One region of the Azospirillum sp. NS33 genome, then DNA from elsewhere that is predicted to be linked to it. Evidence: riboswitches for the same ligand, from Rfam matches in the RefSeq annotation. Region 1 holds a riboswitch; each other region holds the start of a gene.
What was found. Region 1 has a riboswitch for thiamine pyrophosphate ahead of AC6H2I_RS08775 (ABC transporter substrate-binding protein). Riboswitches for the same ligand answer to the same signal wherever they lie in the genome.

Region 1 (2,946 bases):
GCGCGGCGCCCGGATGGAAGGCTACGGATCAAAGGGTGTATCCGCAAGGGCGCCGGTTGACAGCTTACCGGACCGGGCATAGCTCATTTTCAACGACCGGGTGAAGCCGAATCCGGTTGCCCGCTGTTTTGGCGTTCAAGCGCGTGCCGACCGGCCGCATCCCGCGCGCCCGAGCACCAATCGTCTCTCGCCGGGCGGTGTCGGGCCCGGCTTTCCCGGATACGGGGGATATTGTGAAAAAACGCGGACGTGAGAAGAAGGAAGGCCTCAACGATGTCGACGTCTTCGTCGGGCAGCGGCTGCGCGAGCTGCGCATGCTGGCCGGCCTGTCGCAGAGCGACGTGGCGTCGTCCCTGGGCCTGACGTTCCAGCAGCTCCAGAAATACGAGCGCGGTTTCAACCGCGTCTCGGCCAGCCGGCTCTACAAGCTGGCGCAGTTCTTCAAGGTGCCGGTGTCGGTGTTCTTCGAAGGGCTGGAAGAGCGCACCCTGGCGCGGGAGGCCGCGGCGGCCGGCCGGCCGGAAGAGGCCGCGGCGGAGGCGGAAGGCACGTTGCAATCGCGCGAGGCGCTCATGCTCGCCCGCTACTTCCAGCACATCCGCAATCCCGAGATCCGCGGCGCCATCCGCGAGCTGGCGGAGCGCTGCGCCGGGGAGGCCGACGGTGGCGACACGCCGGGCATGGGGCTCGGCGTGGGAAAGCGCGGCGGCCGCGGTGACGGCGACCACACCGGCGGCCGCGCCTGACGTTCAGCCCTGGGGCCGCAGGTCGCGGTAGCGCGCGAGGAAGGCGGCCATGGCGTCCTCCGGCCCGAGCGGGACGATGGGGTCGGGGGAGGGGGCCGGCAGGTCCTGCCAGTTGACCCGGTGCGGAGCGCAGAGGTCGCGCAGTTCCGTCGCCAGCGCCCGCTGGTCGGACAGCTTCACCGCCTTCGGTTCCGGATAGCGGAAGCCGAACCGCTTGGCCAAGGCCTGCTTGATCGGCGCGATCGCGGCGCGGATGGTGTCGCGCCCGATGCGCACCTTCCAGGGCGTCGGCCAGTCGCCGGTGAACGCTTCCTCGCAGTCGTGCATGAGGGCGTCGTAGGCGTAGCCGGGCGGGGCCACGTGGCTGGCCAGCACGCAGTGCTGGGCCACGCTGAAATAGGCCACGGTGTTGCCGACGAAGCGGCACTGATAGGCCAGCGGGCGGGCGATGTCCTCGATCTCGAAATGGCGGAAATCGGGGCGTTCCAGATCGACCGTGCGTCCGGAATAGGTGATGAGGACCGCCGTCGGCTCGGGATAGTCGAGCAGATCGAACTGGTCGGGGTCGGCGACCCGGCGGGATCCGGTGCGGCGGCGGGGTGTGGGCATCACCAACATGTAGCAGACGGCACGCCCCGTCGACAACGCGGCGGGCCGCAGACGTGGCATGCCACCGCGGTTTCACGATGCGGTGGCGCGCCAGGGCGGCCTTGACACCCATGGGACGGCTTGCGACTGTTCCTCACCGAACGGCTGGGGTGCCCGCACAGGCGGGCTGAGAAACACCCATCGAACCTGATCCGGGTCATGCCGGCGAAGGGAGCCGTGCGACGGCCGGGTGCAGCCCCGCCGCGCCGCACAGCACCCCCTCCGGCGAAGAGGAGACTGTCATGCGGCGGAACCGTGCGTGCGTCCTACTCCTGAGCGTCGCCTGCGCCGGCGCCGTGCGGGCCGAGACGCTCACCTTCCCCGTCCTCGTTCCGCTCACCGGTTTCCTCTCGCTGGAGGGCACGAGCCAGCGCAACGGGGCCGTGCTGGCGCTGCAGGACTCGTCGCCGGCGGGCGTCACCGTGGCATCGGATGTGGCCGACACGGGAACCTCCCCGGAGGCGGCGGTGACCGCGCTGGAGCGCGCCGTCGGGTCCGGCGACACGGTCGGCGCGGTGGCCGCCAGCATGCTGGGGACGCAGATGCTGGCGATGCTTCCGCTGGCCCGCGACTACGGCGTGCCGCTGGTGACGGTGTCCGGCACCGCCGCCATCACCGAGCAGGGCAACCCCTGGGTCTTCCGGTTCTTCCCGGGCGACGCGGTGACCAAGCGGGCCCACGCCCGCTACGTGGTGGAGGAGCTGGGCCGCACGCGCCCGGCCATCATCTATCAGACCACCGCCTACGGTCAGAGCGGCAAGGCCCACCTCGACGAGCAGTTCGCCCGCCTCGGCGCCGAGGTGGTCTACGAGGAGGGGGTGGATCCCGCCGCCAAGGACCTGCTGCCGGCCATCAGCAAGGCGCTCGCCGCCAAGCCCGACGCCCTGGTCCTGCATCTCCATTCCGGACCGACCGCACTCTTCATCCGGCAGGCCGCGGCGCACGGCGTCGATCTGCCCATCGTGGCCGGGTCCGCCATGCATCAGCCGAGCACGGCCGCCCTGCTGCGGCCGGCCGAGCTGAAGGGCGTGTGCGCGGAGACCGCGGCGTCGCCGGTGTCCGGCGGCTCGCCTGCGATGGAGCGATTCACCGCCGCGTACCGCGCCGCCTTCGACGCCGAGCCCGACGCCTTCGCGCTGGGCCAGTACGACGGCATGCGCATGGTGCTGGACGCGGTGGCCGGCGGCGCCCGCACCGCCGAGGCGGTCCGTGCGGCGCTGGCGCGCGGCACCCACGAGGGGCTGGCCATGACCTACCGCTCGGACGGGACGGGCAACATGGCGCACACCGCCATCATCGTGTGCTACGACGGCGCCTCGCGGGTGCCGGCGGTGGCCAAGCGGTACGACGGCCTGACCACCGCCGCGAACTAGCCGCCATGCTGGCCCTGCAGCTGCTGCTCAACGGCGTCGCCCTTGGCGCGGCCTACGCCCTGGTGGCGCTGGGCTTCGTCCTGGTGCTCAACGCCACCGGCGCGGTGAACTTCGCGCAGGGCGACCTGGTGATGGCCGGCGGCATGCTCGGCGCGGCCCTGGCGCCGCACCTGCCGGTG
Region 2 (2,946 bases), on a different contig from region 1:
ACGCCCGATGCCAGCGCCGGCAGGGCGGCGGGCAGCCGCACCTGCCACAGCACGGCGGCCGGCGTGGCGTCCATGGTGCGGGCGAGATCGATCCAGCCGGGGTCGGTGCGCCGCAGCCCGTCGAACAGCGCGGCGGTGACCGGGAAATAGATGATCAAGGTCGCCATGGCGACCTTCGAGGCCATGCCGTAGCCCAGCCACAGCACCAGCAGCGGGGCCAGGGCGAACACCGGGATCGCCTGGCTGACCACCAGCACCGGCAGCAGCCAGCGCCGGGTCATGCGCGAGCTCGCCAGGGCGAGCGCGCTGGCGAAGCCGAGGGCGACGCCCAGGGCCAGGCCCAGCAGGATCTCCGCCAGGGTGTACGCGGCGTGGTGGGCCAGCAGCCCGGCGTGGCGCTGCACCGCCACCGCGACCGCCCCGGGTCCCGGCAGGATGAAGCGGGGCACGCCGCTCAGCCAGACCACGGCCTGCCATCCCGCCGCCAGCACGGCCAGGATGATGGCGGCCCGCAGGGCCCGGCTCATGCCGCCAGCCTCCGCAGCAGTTCGCCCTGCAGCGCCAGCAGCGCGGGGTCGTCGACCGGGCGCGGCGCCACTCCCGGCGGATGCAGCGCCGGCCCGATGGTGGCGGGCTGGCCGGTCATGGCGTGGATGCGGTCGCCGATGCGCAGCGCCTCCAGCGGGTCGTGGGTCACCAGGAGGACGGTGCGCCCGGCCAGCAGCTCCGCCGCCAGGGCCTGGAGGCGGAGCCGGGTGATGGCGTCCAGCGCGGAGAACGGCTCGTCCATCAGCACCAGCGGACGGTCCTCCATCAGCGTGCGGGCCAGCGCCACGCGCTGGCGCTGGCCGCCCGACAGGGCGGCCGGGCGGTCGCCGGCGCGATCCGCCAGGCCGACACGGTCCAGCAGGTCGCGGGCGCGGGCGACCACGGCGGGGGTGCGGGCGGCGCGGCGCAGCCGGGCGCCCAGCAGGACATTGTCGAGCACGCCGAGCCACGGCAGCAGCAGGTCCTGCTGGGCCATGTACGCGATGCGGCCGGCCAGTGGCAGGCCGTCCCCGGTGGCGATCACGGTCGGCGGTTCGGGAGCGGCCAGGCCGGCGATCATGCGCAGGACCGTCGTCTTGCCGACGCCGCTCGGCCCGAGCAGGCAGGTGACCGCCCCCGGCTCCAGCCGCAGGGTGAGATTCTCGTAGAGCGGCGCCCCGCCATAGGTGAGGCGTGCGTTGGCGACGGTGACGGCGAGGGGCGCGTCGGACGACGCGGGTCGGACGGGCGCGTGCATGGCTCACTGGTCCCTACGCCGGTACGAACCGGATCAGGTTCCAGGGGTCGTCCCGGTTGACGGGACCTCTCAGCCGACCATCGGCTCCCCCCAGTGATGTGCCGGGACTATGGCCCAGGCACCCGGTCGCGGCAAGGACCGCTTGACGCCGGGCCGGCCCGCGCCACCACATTGCCGCATGACGGAACCATCGGTGTTCATCGGCAGCGCGATCCACCGCACCCCCGGGTACGGCGCCAAGCACCCGCTGGCGATCCCCCGCCTGGCGACGGTCGTCGACCTCTGCCGCGCCATGGGCTGGCTGCCCGACGCCGCCTACCGCGACAGCCCGATGGCCAGTCCGCAGGACCTCGCCCGGTTCCACGATCCCGCCTACGTCGCCGCGCTGATGCGCGCCGACGCGGAGCAGGCGGTGGACGCCGAAACGGCCCTACGCCACGACCTCGGCCGTCTCGGCAACCCGCTGTTCCCCGGAATGTTCCGGCGCCCGGCCACGGCCGCCGGCGGATCGCTCCTGGGCGCGCGCCTCCTGCTGTCGGGGGCTGCGGCGACGGTTTACAGCCCGGCTGGCGGTACCCATCACGGCCGGCCCGACCGGGCCAGCGGGTTCTGTTACCTCAACGATCCCGTTCTCGCCATCCTGGCGCTGCTCGACGGTGGGCTGGAGCGTGTGCTGTACGTCGACCTCGACGCCCACCACGGCGACGGGGTGGAGGCCGCGTTCGCCGGCGATCCCCGCGTGCTGACGGTGTCCGTGCATGAGGAGGGCCGGTGGCCCTTCACCGGCCGCTCCTCCGACCGGGCCGGCGGCAGCGCCCGCAACCTTCCGGTCCCCGAAGGCTTCAACGACCGGGAGCTGGCCCATGTGGTCGACCACGCGCTGCGGCCCCTCGGCCGGGCCTTCGCCGCCGACGCCCTGGTTCTCCAATGCGGCGCCGACGCCCTCGCCGACGACCCGCTGAGCCGGCTGGCCCTGAGCAACGGGGCGCTGTGGGCGGCGGTGGCGGCGGTCACCGCGCTGGCCCCGCGCCGCCTCGTGCTGGGCGGCGGCGGATACAATCCGTGGTCGGTGGCGCGGTGCTGGGCCGGGGTCTGGGCGACCCTCAACGGGATCGACCCGGCGGTTCCGCCGACGCCCGGCGCCGAGGCGGTGCTGCGGGCGCTGACATGGGCGCGCTCCGCCGGCCGCCGCCCGCCGGAGCGCTGGCTGACCAGCCTGGCGGATCCGCCACACGACGGGCCGGTGCGCGACGCCGTCCGGCGGGTGACCGCGGCGGCCCTGGCGGCGCCGGTGCCGGACACCGCACGGCTGTGACACAAGGGGGTGCCGTGTTGTCGTTGCAGATAATGATAATGCGCGACCGCGACATTCCGCGACATTTCGTTGACGTTTTATGTCGGATGAGCGATTCTCGAACAAGGCGCCAAATGGGCGACGGTGCCGTAGCTGTGGATTGCGCGACACCAGCGTGACGGGTCGAAACCGCCGCGACCGGGGATGGACGGGACACCCCATGTCGAACACGACGATGCTTCTGGTCGCCATCCTGGTCATCATGTCGGTGGCCGTGCCCGTCGCCTTCATCTTGAAAGACCTGATGCCGCGGGCGCTCGAACGCAGCGCCGGCCTGGACAGCCTGCAGAACCGGATCTACGTGCTG
Region 3 (2,946 bases), on a different contig from region 1:
TGACGTAGCAGAGCATGGCGGTGCCGAACCAGCCGATCATCGCCGCGCCGATGCCGCTGGTGATGTGGTCGTAGCCGGGTGCTATGTCGGTGGTCAGCGGCCCCAGGGTGTAGAACGGCGCCTCGCCGCACACGGCCAGCTGCTTGTCCATGTTGGCCTTGATCTTGTGCATGGGGACGTGGCCCGGCCCCTCGATCATCACCTGGACGTCGTGGGCCCAGGCGATCCGGGTCAGCTCGCCCAGGGTCTCCAGCTCGGCGAACTGGGCGGCGTCGTTGGCGTCGGCGATCGAGCCCGGGCGCAGCCCGTCGCCCAGCGAGAAGGCGACGTCGTACGCCTTCATGATCGCGCAGATCTCCTCGAAGTGGGTGTAGAGGAAATTCTCCTGGTGGTGGGCCAGGCACCACTTCGCGAGGATCGAGCCGCCGCGCGAGACGATGCCGGTGACGCGGCGCGCCGTCAGCGGGATGTGGGCGAGGCGGACGCCGGCGTGGATGGTGAAGTAGTCCACCCCCTGCTCGGCCTGCTCGATCAGGGTGTCGCGGACGATCTCCCAGCTCAGGTCCTCGGCCTTGCCGTTCACCTTCTCCAGCGCCTGGTAGATCGGCACCGTGCCGATGGGCACGGGGGCGTTGCGCACGATCCATTCGCGGATGGTGTGGATGTTGCGCCCGGTGGACAGGTCCATCACCGTGTCGGCGCCCCAGCGGATGCCCCAGACCAGCTTGTCGACCTCGTCGGCGACCGAGGACAGCACCGCGGAGTTGCCGATGTTGGCGTTGATCTTGGTGAGGAAGTTGCGGCCGATGATCATCGGCTCGGATTCGGGGTGGTTGACGTTGCAGGGGATGATGGCGCGGCCGCGCGCCACCTCGTCGCGCACGAACTCCGGCGTGACGTAGTCGGGGATGCTGGCGCCGAAGCTCTCGCCGTCGCGGGCCGCGGCCTCCGCGGCGCGGGCGCGGCCGAGGTTCTCGCGGATCGCCACGTACTCCATCTCCGGCGTGACGATGCCGGCGCGGGCGTAGTGGAGCTGGGTGACGTTGCCCCCCGCCCGGGCCCGCTGGGGCCGGCGGCCGGCCCGGTCGAACAGCGGCACCGGGCTTTCCTCCCCGGCCTTCAGCCCGTTGTCCTCGGGACGCACGGAGCGGCCGTCGTACGCCTCGGTGTCGCCGCGCGCTTCGATCCAGGCGCGGCGCAGCTCGGGCAGGCCCGTGCGGATGTCGACGCTGTGGGCGGGGTCGCTGTAGGGGCCGGAGGTGTCGTAGACGCGCACCGGCGGCTCGCCGCAGTCCGGCTCCAGGTCGATCGCGCGCATGGCGACGCGCAGCTCGGGGAAGCGGCTGCCGGCGACGTGGACCTTGCGGGAGGACGGCAGCGGGCCGGTGGTGACGGCGAAGCGGTCGGGGGTGAGGCTGTCAGGCATAGCGAGGGATCTCCATCGGTCGAGACGAGGAGATCCGGGTGCTGTGACGGGGGTGGGGAGTGTGGTGGACGGCCGGCCTTCGGGCTGTCGCCCGCGCGCATGACGGTCCCCGCTTTCCGTTCCCTACGCCGGTACGACCCGGATCAGGTTCGAAGGGTTCACGCGCGCGTACAGCGTTATCTCAGCCCCTTGCCGGGGCTCCCCTTGGAAGCGCGGTCAGTTTGGCATACGGAATGCGGAAGTCAATCGCGTTGTGGCGCTGGGGGGCGTGGCTCCGGTGGCCACGACGCGAAACGCATCTGGGGGCGGGGTGAAGAAGGTGAAGCAACGGTTCGACCGCGACCCTTGGAGCCGACTTCAGCGGTCCAGCAATGGCTCCGGCCATGGACGCGACAGATCGATGTCCGGGCAAGCTTTCCGTAGCGCGTCCGCCGCGTCCCATATGGTGTCGCTCCCGAAGATACCCTTCATCGCGCCGACCAGGGCACTCTCCTCGAAATCAACGGGCAATGTTGTGCTCATCCAGAAATGACCACCCCCCTCGCCGCGCAGTCGTGGCTGACGCAGAACACCGAGTGCACCCGCGTAGGCCCGGACCGCGGCATGTTCGGACACCCGCCCCGCCAGGGCCAACAGCGCCGACCCCAGCGCCCCGCACCGCCCGGGGTCCCGCGTCCCCCGCAGATCCGCGCACAGGGCCGCCGCCAGCGCGTCCGAGTCCGCCGCCCGCCCCGCCAGGGCCGCCAGACCCGACCCCAGCGCCCGGCACTGGTCGGGGTACTCTGCCCCCCGCAGATCCGCGCGCAGGGCCGCCGCCAGACCGTCTGCATCCGACACCCGACCCGCAAGACCCGCAAGACCCGCCCCCAGTGCCTCGCACTGGTCGGTGACCCACTCCCCCCGCAGCACCGCGCGCAGGTCCGCAGCCAGACCGTCCGCGTCCGACACCCGATCCGCCAGGGCCGCAAGACCCGCCCCCAGCGCCCCGCACCGGACGGGGTCCACCGTCCCGCGCAGATCCGCGCGCAGGTCCGCAGCCAGACCGTCCGCATCCGGCACCCGACCCGCCAGGGCCGCCAGACCCGCCCCCAACGCCCGGCACTGGTCGGGGTCCCGCATCTCCCGCAGATCCGCGCGCAGGGCCGCCGCCAGACCGTTCGCGTCCGACACCCGCCCCGCCAGGGCCAACAGCGCCGACCCCAGCGCCTCGCACTGCCCGGAGTCCCGCGTCCCCCGCAGATCCGCGAGCAGGGCCGCCGCCAGACCGCCCCCGTCCGGCACCCGCCCCGCCAGAGCCGCCAGACCCACCCCCAGCGCCCCGCACTGCCCGGGGTCCCGCGCCCCCCGCAGATCGGCGCGCAGGGCCGCCGCCAGACCGTTCGCGTCCGACACCCGCCCCGCCAGAGCCGCCAGACCCGCCCCCACCGCCCCGCACTGCCTGCGGTCCTCCGTTCCCCGCAGATCCGCGCGCAGGGCCGCCGCCAGCGCGTCCGGGTCCGACACCCGACCCGCCAGAGCCG

Region 2: it holds a riboswitch for thiamine pyrophosphate, as region 1 does, so the genes downstream of both, AC6H2I_RS03905 (ABC transporter ATP-binding protein) here and AC6H2I_RS08775 (ABC transporter substrate-binding protein) in region 1, are expected to answer to the same signal.
Region 3: it holds a riboswitch for thiamine pyrophosphate, as region 1 does, so the genes downstream of both, thiC (phosphomethylpyrimidine synthase ThiC) here and AC6H2I_RS08775 (ABC transporter substrate-binding protein) in region 1, are expected to answer to the same signal.

What each region holds. Positions count from the first base shown of each region.
Region 1 is NZ_BAAKJB010000007.1:88,790-91,735, forward strand. Features, by position in the region: gene AC6H2I_RS08765 (helix-turn-helix domain-containing protein) at 234-746, shown strand; gene AC6H2I_RS08770 (transcriptional regulator) at 750-1,355, opposite strand; TPP riboswitch at 1,491-1,585, shown strand; gene AC6H2I_RS08775 (ABC transporter substrate-binding protein) at 1,637-2,767, shown strand; gene AC6H2I_RS08780 (branched-chain amino acid ABC transporter permease) at 2,773-2,946, shown strand, end outside.
Region 2 is NZ_BAAKJB010000002.1:279,372-282,317, forward strand. Features, by position in the region: gene AC6H2I_RS03900 (ABC transporter permease) at 1-527, opposite strand, end outside; gene AC6H2I_RS03905 (ABC transporter ATP-binding protein) at 524-1,285, opposite strand; TPP riboswitch at 1,278-1,386, opposite strand; gene AC6H2I_RS03910 (acetoin utilization protein AcuC) at 1,479-2,600, shown strand; gene AC6H2I_RS03915 (hypothetical protein) at 2,800-2,946, shown strand, end outside.
Region 3 is NZ_BAAKJB010000045.1:10,391-13,336, forward strand. Features, by position in the region: gene thiC (phosphomethylpyrimidine synthase ThiC) at 1-1,426, opposite strand, end outside; TPP riboswitch at 1,529-1,641, opposite strand; gene AC6H2I_RS27105 (nSTAND1 domain-containing NTPase) at 1,784-2,946, opposite strand, start outside.